One region of the Marinomonas sp. AWM4_232 genome, then DNA from elsewhere that is predicted to be linked to it. Evidence: predicted binding sites of a transcription regulator. Region 1 holds the regulator's gene; each other region holds the start of a gene.
What was found. The regulator sigma-54, encoded in region 1, starts transcription at its own class of promoters, with help from an activator protein. The targets are predictions, from matches to a motif close to TGGCACNNNNNTTGCTNT.
Positions count from the first base shown of each region.

Region 2: a site for sigma-54 is predicted at 3,763-3,780, ahead of glnK (P-II family nitrogen regulator). Genes of this name have one in related genera too.
Region 3: a site for sigma-54 is predicted at 1,875-1,892, ahead of ACXAC1_RS02560 (ammonium transporter). Genes of this name have one in related genera too.

Region 1 is NZ_JBSWTA010000001.1:4,040,925-4,046,111, forward strand. It holds gene lptA (lipopolysaccharide transport periplasmic protein LptA) at 1-494, shown strand, start outside; gene lptB (LPS export ABC transporter ATP-binding protein) at 499-1,224, shown strand; gene ACXAC1_RS19195 (RNA polymerase factor sigma-54) at 1,302-2,786, shown strand; gene ACXAC1_RS19200 (PTS sugar transporter subunit IIA) at 2,799-3,248, shown strand; gene ACXAC1_RS19205 (HPr family phosphocarrier protein) at 3,259-3,528, shown strand; partial or broken gene mgtE (magnesium transporter) at 3,533-4,884, shown strand; gene yjgA (ribosome biogenesis factor YjgA) at 4,897-5,187, shown strand, end outside.
Region 2 is NZ_JBSWTA010000001.1:793,153-798,339, reverse strand. It holds gene radA (DNA repair protein RadA) at 1-302, opposite strand, end outside; gene ACXAC1_RS03845 (bifunctional GNAT family N-acetyltransferase/carbon-nitrogen hydrolase family protein) at 389-1,924, opposite strand; gene ACXAC1_RS03840 (ammonium transporter) at 2,066-3,328, opposite strand; gene glnK (P-II family nitrogen regulator) at 3,367-3,705, opposite strand; gene ACXAC1_RS03830 (accessory factor UbiK family protein) at 4,171-4,416, shown strand; gene ACXAC1_RS03825 (TIGR02450 family Trp-rich protein) at 4,436-4,651, opposite strand; gene ACXAC1_RS03820 (YifB family Mg chelatase-like AAA ATPase) at 4,781-5,187, shown strand, end outside.
Region 3 is NZ_JBSWTA010000001.1:536,606-541,792, forward strand. It holds gene rluD (23S rRNA pseudouridine(1911/1915/1917) synthase RluD) at 1-312, opposite strand, end outside; gene ACXAC1_RS02550 (outer membrane protein assembly factor BamD) at 418-1,263, shown strand; gene ACXAC1_RS02555 (cold-shock protein) at 1,325-1,537, opposite strand; gene ACXAC1_RS02560 (ammonium transporter) at 2,007-3,218, shown strand; gene ACXAC1_RS02565 (tRNA-uridine aminocarboxypropyltransferase) at 3,315-3,794, shown strand; gene ACXAC1_RS02570 (fumarylacetoacetate hydrolase family protein) at 3,797-4,498, opposite strand; gene ACXAC1_RS02575 (cupin domain-containing protein) at 4,511-5,158, opposite strand.

The DNA of each region.
Region 1 (5,187 bases):
ATCTTATAGCTTGGGGACTAATCAGTCTCGCAAGCAGCGCTGCCTACAGTTTGCCAAGCGATCTTTCACAACCAATTAATATTGAGGCCGATAAAGCAGCATTTAACCAAAAGGAAGGCACTGCTAACTACAGTGGAAATGTTGTCGTCATTCAGGGCAGTATTCGAATAGAAGCACAATCTCTCACTATCAACACAAACCCCGAAACCGGTGAGTTTGAGTCATTAGCCGCGAAAGGAACACCTTCACTATTTACTCAACAGCTAAATGAAGCTGGCGATCAAATGAAAGCAACTGGCAACACATTGAATTACAACGTTGCGAACGGGCAACTGGAAATCCATAAAAACGGCTACCTCCAGCGCGGCGAAGACGAAATTTCAGCCGACTTTATTCATTATATATTGAATAACGGCACTTTTAATGCTGAAAACCGTGGTAGTGGTCGCGTTAACATGACCCTGCAACCCGTCCAAAGCGAACAGGCAAACTAGACACATGGCGATTCTTGAAGCAAAACATTTAGCCAAAAGCTATAAAAAACGCCAAGTAGTGAAAGACGTTTCACTAGAAGTTCGTTCCGGCGAAGCTGTCGGCTTGTTAGGACCTAACGGTGCAGGTAAAACGACTTGTTTTTATATGATCGTTGGTATGGTTTCAAATGACCTAGGCGGCATTTTCATTGATGGCGAAGATGTCACCAAAGACGCCATGCACAGTCGCGCTCAAAAAGGCATTGGTTATTTACCGCAAGAAGCCTCTATCTTCCGTAAAATGACAGTAGAAGATAACCTTCTCGCGATACTTGAGACGCGAAAAGATCTCACTAAGGCAGCACGTATCGCTAAAATGGAAAGCCTACTTGAGGAGTTCCACGTCACCCATATTCGCAAAAATCTAGGTATGGCTTTATCGGGCGGCGAACGACGCCGCGTAGAAATTGCACGCGCTCTGGCCATGAACCCTAAATTTGTCCTATTAGATGAACCTTTTGCCGGTGTCGACCCAATATCGGTTGGTGATATAAAAGGCATCATCAAACACTTACAAGCCAGTGGAATCGGAGTACTGATTACGGATCATAACGTTCGCGAAACATTAGACATTTGTGATAAGGCTTATATCGTTGGCAATGGCCGTATCATTGCATCAGGCGAAGCCGAGGCCGTTATAAACAACGAACAAGTTAAGAAAATCTACCTAGGCGACGACTTCAAACTATAAGCCCCCTTATTTTTCCTATGAAAAGGGAGTACTATGCACAAGTCATTCCAAATACTTAATTATAAAAGAGTTGCGCTATGAAGCAGTCCCTGCAACTTAAAATCGGACAACAGTTAACCATGACGCCACAACTGCAGCAGGCAATTAAATTGCTGCAGTTGTCGACTCTTGATTTGCAACAAGAAATTCATGAGTTTCTTGAATCCAATCCATTATTGGAATTGGACGAAGAAGAAGGTTTTCAAACTGAGAGCGATTCACGTCAAACTGAGCTTAGTACGTCAGGCGAATCCAATAACGAAAGCTCCGAAATCAGCTCCGAGACACCTCAGCTCGAGTCTGAGTGGACGGAAAGCATCCCTAACGAACTGTCTATAGACAGCAATTGGGATGACACATACCAAAATTCTGCAGCTGCAGCTGATACCCCAGCTTTTGAAGGCGAACAAGATCTCGACGGCAGAAATGCTCTGTCCGAAGACATGCAAGACCACTTAATCTGGCAGCTTAATCTGACTCATATGTCAGACCGTGACATTGAAATTGCTTATGCAATTATTGATAGCGTGCAAACAGATGGCTATCTATCAATGAGCTTAGAAGAGATTTTCCAGGCTTTAACCGTCGAACTCGAAGATCTAGAGCTTGATGAAGTGACTGCCGTGCAACACCGCTTACAACGCTTCGATCCTGTTGGTGTTTGCTCACAAGATTTACGTGAATGCCTGCTTGTACAACTGGAAGCTTATCAAGAACACCCTCTTTATCGAGCGACTTTTAGCGTGGTCGATCAACACCTTGCCTTGCTTGGCAACAGAGACTACGCGCAACTTAGCCGTAAGACCAAGCTTAAAGAAGAAGCACTGAAAGAAGTTATCACCCTAATTCAGCAACTCAACCCGAGACCTGGGTCGTTGATTGATACCAGTGAAACAGACTATGTTATCCCTGATGTTACCGTGAAGAAAAACAATGGCGTTTGGCAAGTAGAGCTAAACAACGACGCTCTGCCACCGGTTAAGATTAACGAAACCTACTCGGCTATGGTGAACTCCAAAGCATCAAGCGATGATATTTCCTATATAAAAAATTCTTTACAAGAAGCTAAATGGTTTATGAAAAGCCTACAGAGCCGCAACGAGACTTTACTAAAAGTTGCTAGCTGCATTGTATCGAAACAAGTTGAGTTCTTTGAAATTGGCGAAGAAGCCATGAAACCTATGGTTTTGCATGACGTTGCCGAAGAAGTAGGTATGCATGAATCCACTATTTCACGTGTTACAACGCAAAAATACATGCATACCCCCCGAGGCATTTTCGAACTGAAATACTTCTTCTCTAGTCATGTAAACACTTCATCTGGTGGCGAGTGTTCGTCCACAGCCATTCGTGCCATGATTAAGAAGTTGGTAGCAGATGAGCCACCTAAAAAGCCATTAAGTGACAATAAACTAGCAACTATTTTAGCCGACCAGGGCATTCAAGTTGCTCGACGCACTGTTGCAAAGTACCGTGAAGCGATGAACATTCCGCCATCAAACGAGCGGAAGCGACTGATTTAAAGGCCAGCAAATATGTCAGTTAAAAATTTAGTAAAAACAGATCTAGTGTTTGCGAAACAACAGATCTCTAGTAAAAAACGATTGTTAGAGCAGTTAGCCGAATCAGTTAGCGATCGACTACACTGTAACGCAGATGAAGTTTATGACGCCCTGCTCGGACGCGAAAAGCTGGGCAGCACAGGCATTGGCAATGGCATTGCGATACCGCACTGCCGTCTTGAGCAAGTAAACAGTGCTACGCTGGTATTAATGTCACTAGAAGAGCCAATTGATTTTGACGCAATTGATCGACGTCCCGTTGACCTAATTTTTGCCTTATTAGTTCCGCCACATCAGTGTGACGAGCACTTAGCCACTCTCGCGCAGATCGCGGAACTAGCACAAGCAGAACAGAAGTTAAATCAATTGAGAGAAAAACAAAACAACGAAGACTTGTTTGAAGCGTTTAACGCTTTACTGTAAGGACACCCTCATGCTGGAACAATCAGTCGAAATTATCAATAAATTGGGGCTTCATGCTCGCGCGGCTGGCAAGTTGGTAGAAACAACAAGCCGATTTACATCTGACATCACGATCGAGAAAGAAGGCCGAAACGTTGATGGAAAGAGCATTATGGCAATGATGATGCTTGCCGCTGCGAAAGGTACGACCATAAATGTGAAAGTAAACGGAGAGGACGAGGCCGCAGCAATGGAAGCCATCATCGAACTTATTAATGATCGATTTGGAGAAGGCGAATAGCCGAATGAGCGATCAGTCCACTTTAGAACACTTACAGACGGTTGCCGAATCTCTTGAATCCGGCGCCACCATGCAAATTCGTTATTTGCTCAATGGTGCTCTACCTGCACAGGACGTTGCTCGCCTTCTAGAATCTTCCCCCCTAAAGAGCGTAAACTTCTTTGGGAACTGATTGATCATGCTAATCAAGGAGATGTCTTACAATACGTCTCAGAAGAGATTAGTGTTCAATTCATGAAGGACATGGATACCGAGCGTTTATTAGCGGTATCTGAACACTTCGACAATGATGACTTAGCAGACATCCTGCAACAGCTTCCTGAAACCTTGGTTAAGGAAGTGCTGGCCTCCATGACCGCACAAAATCGTGCGCGCATGGAATCCTTAATGAGTTACTCTGAGGATTCGGCCGGTGGCTTGATGAACACCGACACGATAACGATTCGGCCAAATATTACTATCGATATCGTGTTCCGTTTCCTACGACGACACTCGGAACTCCCAGAAATGACTGATAACCTATTGGTTGTCAGTAGATCCGATCGCTTTCTGGGGACTCTCCCCCTGCGCAAACTCCTAGTAGCCGATACGGACACCATAGTCCGTGACATCATGGAAACGGACTGTGATGTCATTTATGCCCATCAAAGCGCCGCCGAAGTTGCGCAGCTTTTTGAAAAGATGGACTTGGTCTCTGCCCCTGTCATTGATCCGGAAACAAAAAAACTACTTGGTCGCATCACCATTGATGACGTCGTAGACGTTATCCGAGACGAAGCAGAACACTCGATGCTACAAATGGCTGGTTTAGATGATGACGAGGACACCTTTGCCCCCATCATGCAAACCACTCGACGTAGGGCAGTTTGGCTTGGCATCAATTTGATTACTGCATTTATTGCTTCTTACGTTATTGGTCTTTTCCAAGACACACTAGATAAAGTCGTTGCACTAGCGATTTTAATGCCGATTGTTGCGAGCATGGGAGGCATTGCAGGCTCACAAGTCCTAACACTTGTAATTCGGGGCATTGCCTTAAACCAAATTGGCTCATCGAATGCTAGATGGCTCTTGAACAGAGAGGTCGTCGTTGGCTTGATAAATGGTGTATTATGGGCCTCCGTAATCGCTTTGCTCACAACCGTATGGTTTGGAGACATTAAAATTGCTTACGTCATAGCTGGCGCGATTGTTATCAACCTTTTGTTTGCTGCATTGACAGGTACATTGTTACCCATCGCATTGAAAAAGCTTGGTATTGACCCTGCTTTAGCGGGAAGTGTTATTTTGACAACCGTGACCGATGTGATTGGCTTTTTGTCTTTCTTGGGCTTAGCCACACTCTTTTTACTATAGAACGATTTAACCATGACAGATTTTGAACACTACGAAGACAACGAAGAAGAATACAAGAGCAAAACTCAAGTAAAAAGAGAAATGGAAGCTCTGCAAGACTTAGGTGAAAAGCTCACCAACCTAAGCGCTGGTCAACGCAAAAAAGTACCTATGTCAGACACCCTACGCGCTGCACTTGAAGAAGCTGATCGTATTAAGCAATGGGGCGCAAAACGTCGCCATTTACAGTACATTGGTAAGGTAATGCGCACAGAGGATGCAGATGCTATCGCAGCACGTTTGGAATTATTTGATAGTACGTCA
Region 2 (5,187 bases), 3.2 Mb from region 1:
AACACCACGCCACCAGGTACAAGGCCACCGCCTAATACTCGGTCAAACTCACTGGCCCCTGAACTAAAGCGCGGTACATCCCCTAAATCGACTTCCGATAAATCTTGGATACCAGTCGTCGCACCTGCATAGCCTTGGCGACGGGTGTCGCTGGTCGCGGCGACTCGAGCAGAGGTTTTAGATGAACTGACTTTGAATTCTTGGAGGCTGTTCCAAGCACCACAAGCTTGGCATTGTCCCTGCCATTTCGCGTAGTCGGCACCACACTCGTTACAAACAAAAGCGGATTTTGCTTTAGCCATGAGTTGTTATCCTATTCAGACAAAACGGCCGAGATGAATATCTCGGCCGTTGAAGTGAACGATCTTATGACAAAGATAGTAACACACTAAGCGGAAGGCGTGGTTTTCCAATCGATGCTGTAAAGGTCCAAACGACGGTCTTTCAAGTTGTTCACCGAACCTTCGCTACGAACAAATTTAAGCTTGTCCAAATCAAGGTCTGAGAACATCAGCATTTCTGTATTCGGTGTGGTTTCTGCCATCACTGCATCGTGAGGGAATGAAAAGTCAGAAGGTGAGAATACCGCCCCTTGAGAGTATTGAACATCCAAATTTTCCACCTGTGGCAAGTTGCCACAACTACCACAAATCACCACGTAACATTCGTTTTCAATGGCACGGGCTTGGGCACAGCTGCGCACACGTAGGTAACCATTCTTTGTGTCAGTCCAGAACGGTACAAATAGAATGTCCATATCTTGCGATGCGAGGTGGCGAGCCAGTTCTGGGAATTCCACATCGTAACAGATCAAAATACCAATACGTCCCGCGTCGGTGTCCCACACTCGGACTTCGTGGCCACCTTCAATGACCCAATCACGACGTTCATGTGGCGTAATATGAATCTTACGTTGCTCCTCGATGGTGCCGTCACGGCGACATAAGTAGCTGACGTTGTACATGATGTCGTCTTCAACCACTGGCATCGAGCCAGTAATAACGTTGATGTTGTAACTTACGGCAAGTTGCGACATCTCGCTGACAAAACGCTCAGTGAACGAAGCTAAGAAGCGAATGGCTTCCGTTTGGTTGGTTTGATCCGGTGCAAGTCCCATCAATGGTGCATTAAAGAACTCGGGGAAGAGTGCAAAGTCACTCTTATAACTTGAGAGTGCATCAATAAAGTACTCAACTTGCTTAAGTAGCTCCTCAACGCTGTCGACTTCACGCATCTGCCATTGCACGGCACCGATTCGAACTTGTGTTTTACGATACTCTAAAACAGTCGTTTCAGGCTCGTAGAAGATGTTTTTCCACTCAAGCAATGTCGCGTAGCCGCGAGACTTCTCATCTTCAGGAAGGTACTTAGAAAGCAGTCGGGTTACCTGGAAGTCGTTAGACAGCTGGAACGTCAAAATAGGATCGTAAATTTTGCGTTTATCGACTGCTTCCAAGTATTCTGCTGGGCTCATGCTGTCCGCATGCTGGTAATAGTTTGGAATGCGCCCACCTGCCAGAATCGCAATTAAGTTCTCTTGGCGACAAAGCTCTTTACGGGCTTCGTAAAGGCGACGGCCTAGGCGGTAACCGCGATAATCGGGATCGATCAGTACATCCAGTCCGTATAAAGCATCCCCATTTTCATCGTGGAAAATGCGCTCACGCTGATCAACAAGATCATCGTATGTATGAGGGTTGCTAAAACGCTGGTAGTTCACTTTAACAGACAGGGCGATACCAACGATTTGGTCGTGGTCAACCAAACAAATTTGCCCATCAGGAAGGTCTTTGATCAGCTTGCGGATGGTGTGTTTCGGCCAAGAGCCACCAATGTCGTGGTAAACACGATCCATCAAGGCTTTTACTTGTGGGTAGTCATCCAGTGTAAGGTTGCGGATCTTTAAATGTAGATCTTCCAACATACCGTCTCCATAAAGGTGAAAAAAGTTAGTGCCACTATAGCGTATTTACGGACAGGTTTTGCACAATTGTTGTGGCGCAAATATGAAAAAACCCTCGCCATGGCGAGGGTTCTTCAGAAAGGTTAAATAATCAGGTTAAGATTATTTTTTGAACTCTGGGTATGCTTCCATACCACATTCAGAGATATCAACACCTTCGTATTCTTCTTCTTCAGAGACACGCACACCCATGATTGCTTTGATTGCTAACCAAACAACAAGGCTTGCTGCGAATACCCATACGAAGATGGTTAGAGCACCAGCGATTTGACCGCCGAATGATGCACCGTCGTTAGTTAGAGGTACTGCTAGAAGACCCCAAAGACCTACAACACCGTGTACCGAGATGGCACCCACTGGATCGTCGATTTTTAGCTTGTCTAGAGTAAGGATAGACAGAACAACGATCAGACCACCGACAACACCGATTAGCGTAGCGCCAAGGGCAGAAGGCGTAGAAGGCTCAGCAGTGATGGCAACAAGACCTGCTAGCGCACCGTTTAGAAGCATTGTTAGATCAGCTTTACCGAATAGGATACGAGCAAGTACTAGTGCACCTACCGCACCGCCTGCTGCTGCAGCGTTAGTGTTTAGGAACACCATAGCAACAGAGTTAGCGTTTGCGATATCGCCTAGTTTAAGAACAGAGCCACCGTTGAAGCCGAACCAACCCATCCATAGGATGAATGTACCTAGCGTTGCTAGAGGAAGGTTAGCACCAGGGATCGCACGTACTTCACCGTTAGGACCGTATTTGCCTTTACGAGCGCCAAGTACTAGAACACCTGCCAGTGCAGCTGCAGCACCTGCCATGTGTACGATGCCTGAACCCGCGAAATCAGAGAAGCCCATGTCGCCTAGGTTGTACATACCAAATACGTCTGCACCGCCCCAAGTCCAAGAACCTTCAAGTGGGTAGATAACACCTGTCATTACCACTGCGAATGTTAGGAAAGCCCATAGTTTCATACGCTCAGCGACTGCACCCGATACGATAGACATTGCTGTTGCAACGAATACCACTTGGAAGAAGAAGTCAGAAGCGCCAGAGTAGATAGAACCGCCTTCGAAGCCACCTTCACGGCCAGCGAAGTCAGTAAGAGTTGAAGCAACGTCTACGTCTTGGATACCAGATAGGAACCAAGTGCCGCCGTACATGATTGCGTAACCGCAGACTAAGTACATGATACAAGAGATCGCGAACAGCGCGACGTTCTTAGTTAGAATTTCAGTTGTGTTCTTAGCGCGTACAAGGCCTGCTTCTAGCATTGCAAAGCCCGCCGCCATCCACATTACTAATGCACCGCACACCAAGAAGTAGAAGGTGTCCATCGCATACTGTAGGTGAAAAATTTGATCTTGCATGTTTCGCCCCCCTAAAGGCTAATTAATACGAGCAACAATTAAACTGCGTCTTCGCCAGTCTCGCCGGTACGAATACGAACCGCTTGCTCAAGATTAACAATGAAGATTTTACCGTCACCGATTTTGCCTGTGTTGGCAGCGTTCGAGATGGCCTCTACTACTTGGTCAGCCATGTCGTCAGAAATAGCTAGCTCAATTTTTACTTTTGGCAGGAAGTCCACAACATACTCTGCACCGCGGTACAGTTCAGTGTGTCCTTTTTGACGTCCGAAACCTTTAACTTCTGTTACGGTAATACCTTGTACACCGATTTCAGAAAGTGCTTCGCGAACATCATCCAGTTTGAATGGCTTGATGATGGCAGTGATCAGCTTCATACCCACAGTCTCCTTAATGTTAAGTCTGTCTTATGTCGTATCGCAGGTATCAAGCTATATTCAATATGTGTGCCAGCTTCATGTTGAGACCGTTGAAAAACTGTCTAGCCCTTGTCTGGTAAGGGTTGTAAAGAATAAGTGACATTTTTTACGCATTTTCTTCATTAAGTAGTGCACACATTATGCTGGTGCGTTCGCTTTAAAATGGTGCGATTTAGTGTCATGTATCGAATATTTAAGGGCGAGCGAAACTATTTTATTGTTTTAGCTGGTTTTACAGGATAATTAACTGCCCTAATGGTGTGCGATTTTATAGATTGGGCGAGCTTTTTAAGTTCAGGGTAGTGCGCTAGTGCACAAAAACGACGCAGTGATCAGCCAATGTTCAATGTGGAAATGTGTAAAGACGCGGGGCTAAAGAGTCATTATACTTAGCGTTATACCAACATTAACGATGAGGAAACTATGATCGATCAATTTATTAAGCAATTGGGGACAGGCCTAGAGCAGGCTGCCAATACATTAGGTAAACTGCCTGCTGAAGAGATTCAAACTCAGCTTCAGCAAGTTGCAAAAGACACGCTAACTAAGATGGACCTGGTCACGCGAGAAGAGTTCGAAGTGCAAGCTGCTATGTTGCAAAAGTACCGTGAAAAACTGGCTCAACTTGAAGCGAGACTGGCTGAACTTGAAGACACTGATTCGAAGTAACTGATTCTGATTCGATGGGCTACTTCCAGCCTTGTTGCCAGAGATCATCAAGCAGTGTCTGCCACGACAGTTGGTAAGCATTCTTCGTGTAAACTGCTTCAAGAATAATATCGGTTACTTGCTCATCCTCGTCACGAATCAATTCGGTGACGATAAAATGCTTCTCTTTGTTCTTTGGGCGAGTCGCTGTCCACTTAGAGAGCAATAATTTATTTGGATTCAACTTTTTGGTCATGATTACTTCTGTTTTTTGGTAGTAGTGAATAGCTGCTCGTCGTACGACCCGATTGCATCGGGGATGCTTGCGTAAGGATACGTGCAGGATTAAAAGTTGGATGCGTTGGCGAATCATCAAGGAGAGATTATGAGCCTAGCAACGATCTACAGTCGTGCCCGAGTCGGGGTGTCTGCCCCATTGGTCACGGTGGAAACACATATTTCTAATGGTTTACCTTCTTTAAACATAGTGGGTTTGCCTGAAGCAGCTGTACGTGAATCGAAAGATCGCGTTCGCAGTGCCATCATCAATAGTCACTTCGAATTTCCTTTACGACGCATAACGATCAACCTCGCTCCGGCGGATTTACCCAAAGAAGGGGGGCGCTATGATTTGGCCATTGCGATCAGTATTTTATTGGCCTCGGGTCAGTTAGGGGAGATCCAACTGCGCGACACGGAATTCATTGGTGAGCTTGCTTTGTCTGGTGATCTAAGGGGCGTAACAGGGGTATTGCCATCGGTGATGGCAGCAAAAGAAGCACAAAGAAAAGC
Region 3 (5,187 bases), 3.5 Mb from region 1:
ATGAACGACTAGGCCCGCAGGCTTGTTGATAACTAAAATGTCTTCATCTTCGTAGACAATCTCAAGCGGTATCTCTTGAGCGTCATGAACGGCCTGCTCTTCTAACTCAACATCTAAGGTGATCGTCTCACCACCAAACAACTTTTCTTTAGGTTTGGTTTGCTTACCATCAACAAGCAAGACACCTTCTTTGATCCAGCTTTGGATTCTTGAACGTGAATAATCTGAAAATAATTCGGTAGCAATTTGATCAAATCGCTGACCGGAGAAATCCAACGTAACTTGGGCTTCTTTTACTATGCGCTCTGCCATACAATAAACTTTCTATGCTCGATGCTGCGTCCTCTCGACGCGAAATATGCTAACCGCATAGCCATGATTGCAGGCTATGCCTCGTTTACTAGGGTTGTATTATACATGGGATTTAATAAGACATTGTCACGATTTCTGACAATTGCGAGCTTTTACGCTGTTTTAACAGCCTGTTCAAGCAACCAACCGAACGTAAAACCTGACTTGCCCGAAAAAGAGTATTTTCGTCTTGCTCAAGAAGCGCTGGACAATAACCTTCCCACGACCGCAGCGGAACATCTTAAAGAACTTGAAACACGCTATCCATTTGGCGAATACTCCATTCCAGCTCGCTTAGATCTAATCTACGCTCAATTTGAAGCAGGCAACTATGCTGCAGCACATGCAACAGCTGAACGCTTCATTAAAAATTATCCAGATAACAACGCTCTGGATTACGCATACTACATGCGCGGCCTGTCTACTTACAAAGGTGCGGAAACCTTTTTGGGACGTTATTTAGATCTTAATCCAGCGGAAAGAGACACCAGTGAATTTGATAAAGCATTTAGTGAATTTGCTGACTTCCTACGTCGCTTCCCAAGCAGTGAGTATGCGCCGGATGCAAAATCGAGAATGGTGTACTTGCGTAACTTGATTGCAGAACAAGAGCTGGCCATTGCCCATTATTACTTCAAGCGTAAAGCACCACTGTCTGCTCTGCGTAGAGGTCAAGAAGTCATCCAACACTACCCTTCAACCCCTTCTGTTGAAGAAGCACTAGCTGTCACAATTCAAGCATATATGGACTTAGGGTTATACGAAGAAGCGAAACAGAACTTGAGCATCTTAGTAGACAGCTTCCCGAAAAGCCGATACTTAAATGAAGACCAGAAGTTCATTCCATTCGAATTACCACGTGAAGCGGATCCAGATCTGCTTTACTGGGTAAGCCTAGGAATGATCGAGTAATGAGATAAACAGGCACAAAAAAGCCAAGCAAATTGCTTGGCTTTTTACTTTCTATGTCAGATCAAACAATCGTGACATTCTCAGCTTGAGGACCTTTTTGACCTTGAGTTACCTCAAACGTGACTTTTTGACCTTCCTGCAAGGTACGGCGACCAGTACCATTAATAGCGCGGAAATGAACAAAAACATCCGAACCGCCATCACGTTCAATAAAACCAAATCCTTTCTCGTCGTTAAACCATTTAACGATACCGGATACCAATTGATCTGACATAACAACCTCTTTTACGCTTACTACCCTCATCGGTAGCTTGTTAAACTGTTCATCCCGCCAATCCAGCGAGATAGTGTTCCTTTGTGCTGCCTAAATCCCTTTTACATTTGAGTTATTTTTAAACAGCTACCAATCGATAATATGTCGACTACAAAAAAATAGAAACCCCAAAATTACACAAAGGGTGCACAGTACATTCTATTTATTGTCAGACACCATATCCTCTTCAAGTATAAGCCTCCAAAGTGACACTTTATTGACAACCTAAACCAAAAGCACCAAGACAAATCACTCGATAGCACTAAAAACAAACATTGGCACCAAAAAAGAACAATAAAGGCGCATTTATTGCTTATTCAGACTCACGCCGAGGAATGGACACCTCAATTACGCAATTTATGAATCAAAAAAAAGCATAAAGACAACAAAAACACCAAAACGGTGCAAAAATACATTAACAGGAGAAGACGTGGATCACATTAATAGTGCAGTTGAGACATTAGTCTCAAGTTCAAATACCTTATTTATTCTACTCGGCGCGATAATGGTCTTCGCTATGCATGCAGGCTTTGCATTCTTGGAAGTCGGCACCGTTCGACACAAGAATCAAGTCAACGCTCTAGTAAAAATCATGACAGACTTCGCAGTCTCGGCGCTCGTATACTTTTTCGTCGGTTATCAAATCGCCTACGGCGTTACTTTCTTTGATAGCGCTGAGGTGCTATCTGCGAATAACGGCTATGAGCTGGTGAAGTTTTTCTTCCTGATGACTTTTGCCGCAGCGATCCCTGCCATTATTTCTGGTGGTGTTGCAGAACGTGCGAAATTTTATCCTATGCTCATCTCAGCTGCTGTTATCGTTGGCTTAGTTTACCCATTTTTTGAAGGTATTATTTGGAATGGTAATTATGGTTTCCAAGACTGGCTAGAAGCGAACTACGGCGCAAGCTTCCACGACTTTGCTGGATCAGTTGTAGTACATGGTGTTGGCGGCTGGGTTGCCTTAGCAGCCATTCTTTTGCTTGGCACTCGTAACGGCCGCTTTCGTCAAGGCAAACTGGTTGCTTTTGCTCCCTCTAACATTCCATTCCTAGCACTGGGAGCGTGGATCCTTTGTATTGGCTGGTTTGGCTTTAACGTTATGTCAGCGCAAACACTTGATGGTGTCAGCGGCCTTGTTGCTGTCAACTCTTTGATGGCCATGGTGGGCGGCGTATTGACCGCCATGCTGATTGGTAAAAACGACCCAGGCTTTATTCATAATGGTCCCTTAGCAGGTTTAGTCGCGGTCTGTGCAGGGTCTGATGTCATGCATCCAATCGGCGCATTAATCACTGGTGGCATTGCAGGCATCTTATTCACCGTACTATTCACATGGATCCAACAAAAATTGCACTCTGTTGATGACGTGCTAGGCGTTTGGCCACTTCACGGCATTTGTGGTGCTTGGGGTGGCATTGCTGCAGGCATTTTTGGCAGCTCAACTCTAGGTGGACTTGGTGGCGTAAGCTTCACCGCCCAGCTAATTGGCACACTTGCAGGGGTTGGCGTTGCATTATTAGGTGGCTTTGTCGTTTATGGAGCTGTCAAAGCAATTTCTGGACTACGCCTAACAGAAGAAGAAGAGTTTAACGGTGCGGATTTAAGCATCCACAAAATCGGTTCTATCGGTAAAGAATAGCCTTTTAGAAAAGTGGAGAGGACACTAAACCCTCCCCTCCACTTTTTGCTATGATGAACTGATACTCATCACCGCACTGCGTTATAGAACTTCCTCATGCATATCTGGCTACTGACTCACTCCGAAGAGCTTAAAAAACCTAACGGCACAGGCCAAATCGTTAAGGCTCAATTCCCTCAAGCATGCACTGTCGTTGTATGGAAAAGAACAGAGCCCGATGAGCAACTCGCAAGCTTACCGTTAGACAAAACATTACTCATTTACCCAACAGCAGAGCCTAAGCATTTTGATTCACTCTCAGAACCTTTAACGGTTAGCCAAGCCGAGCATGTCATCCTTCTAGATGGTACTTGGCAGCAAGCGCGTAAAATATATAACAGGACAGAGTATCTAAAAAGGTTCCAGCACTACGCAATCCCTAACCAACAATCGAGCTTTCAAAGACGTCGCAACCAACTCGATGGTGGCTTGTGTACTGCTGAAACTGCAGCTTATCTACTCCATGAAAAAGGACTCACTAAACAGGCAGAGTCACTTAATACTGCATTTCTAGCCTTCAACAACTTACAAAGCTAATTTTAGCGTACTTGAACCACAATCTTGCCAACACCTTCCACGGAGGCTTCCATTATATCTCCCGCTTGAACTGCCCCTACGTTCTCAGGGGTACCTGTCATAATCAGATCTCCCGGGCGTAATTCAAATTGCTCAGATAGCTTCACAACCACCTCAGCCAAATCCCAGGTTAAATGAGAGAGATTGCTGTGCTGCATAAGCTTTCCGTTCACACTTAGCGCAATATCACCTTGATTAAGTATTGCTTCGCCATTTCTAGGAACAATCGATGACATAGGAGCACTGTGATCGAAAGCTTTACCAGACTCCCAAGGTCGCCCTTTCTGCTTAGCTTGAGACTGTAAGTCTCGACGAGTCATATCAAGACCAACACTATAGCCCCAAATCGCCCCATCAGCCTCAGCTAACGTTAGATTCTTCCCCCCTTTTGTCAACGCAACAACTAGTTCAACTTCATATTCAAGCTGCTTTGTTGCCTGAGGATAGGGTATAAAATTATCCTCACCAGGAGCTACCCACTGTACACAGGTCTTATCTTTACAAAAGAAAAATGGCAAATCTCTAGAAGGGTCATCGCCCATCTCACGAGCATGAGCAGCGTAGTTTCGCCCCACACAATAAACGCGACGCACAGGGAACCTTTCTGGCATCCCTTCGATAGGTAAAGAGACTTCTGCTTCAGGGGAGATAATATACTGGCTCATAATGTTCCTTGGTTAAAAATGACCTTGCTTTACCCACAAGATGCTTTGTTCTGAGATAGAGAATATATGCCAGTCTAGCACGGGTAAACGCAACCAACTTAGCGACGGATATGAATGTTCGCCATAACGGATAGAGCCACTTACCACCAGCAATTCAACAGCACCATCATCAATCGGCAGCAAGGATTTAAGTGCCCGCTCATCCCCTACATCCAGCCGAATAAAACCGACCCTTTCCGTTTCATATTCATGTAGAGCAACATAGTGACGGAGCGGCAGTTCATGAAACGCCTGAGCCTTAGAAACCACTTGTTGAGTATCTAAAGGCTGAAATTGATGTAGCTTGACGAATAATATACACCCCTTTGAGCTGAAAGGAGCATGACTTGATCCTGGAGGGTTTCGAAAATAGGTTCCCTGTGGAAAGCACCCCGTCTCATCACAAAATTCCCCCGACAGCACCAAAATCTCTTCTCCAAGAGGATGAGGGTGAGGACGAAAGATAGAACCGGGTGCATAGCGAACAATACTGGTTGCATGACCACGCTCCATGTCTTCTCTAGCTAGAGGTTTTCTGTCCACTCCAGGCATTGGGCTAGGCACCCATTCCAACTGCTCTGCATTCAAGAGTACAGGTACTGAGAAATTCATATTTAACATGAACGACAACCTGATCAAATAATAGACGA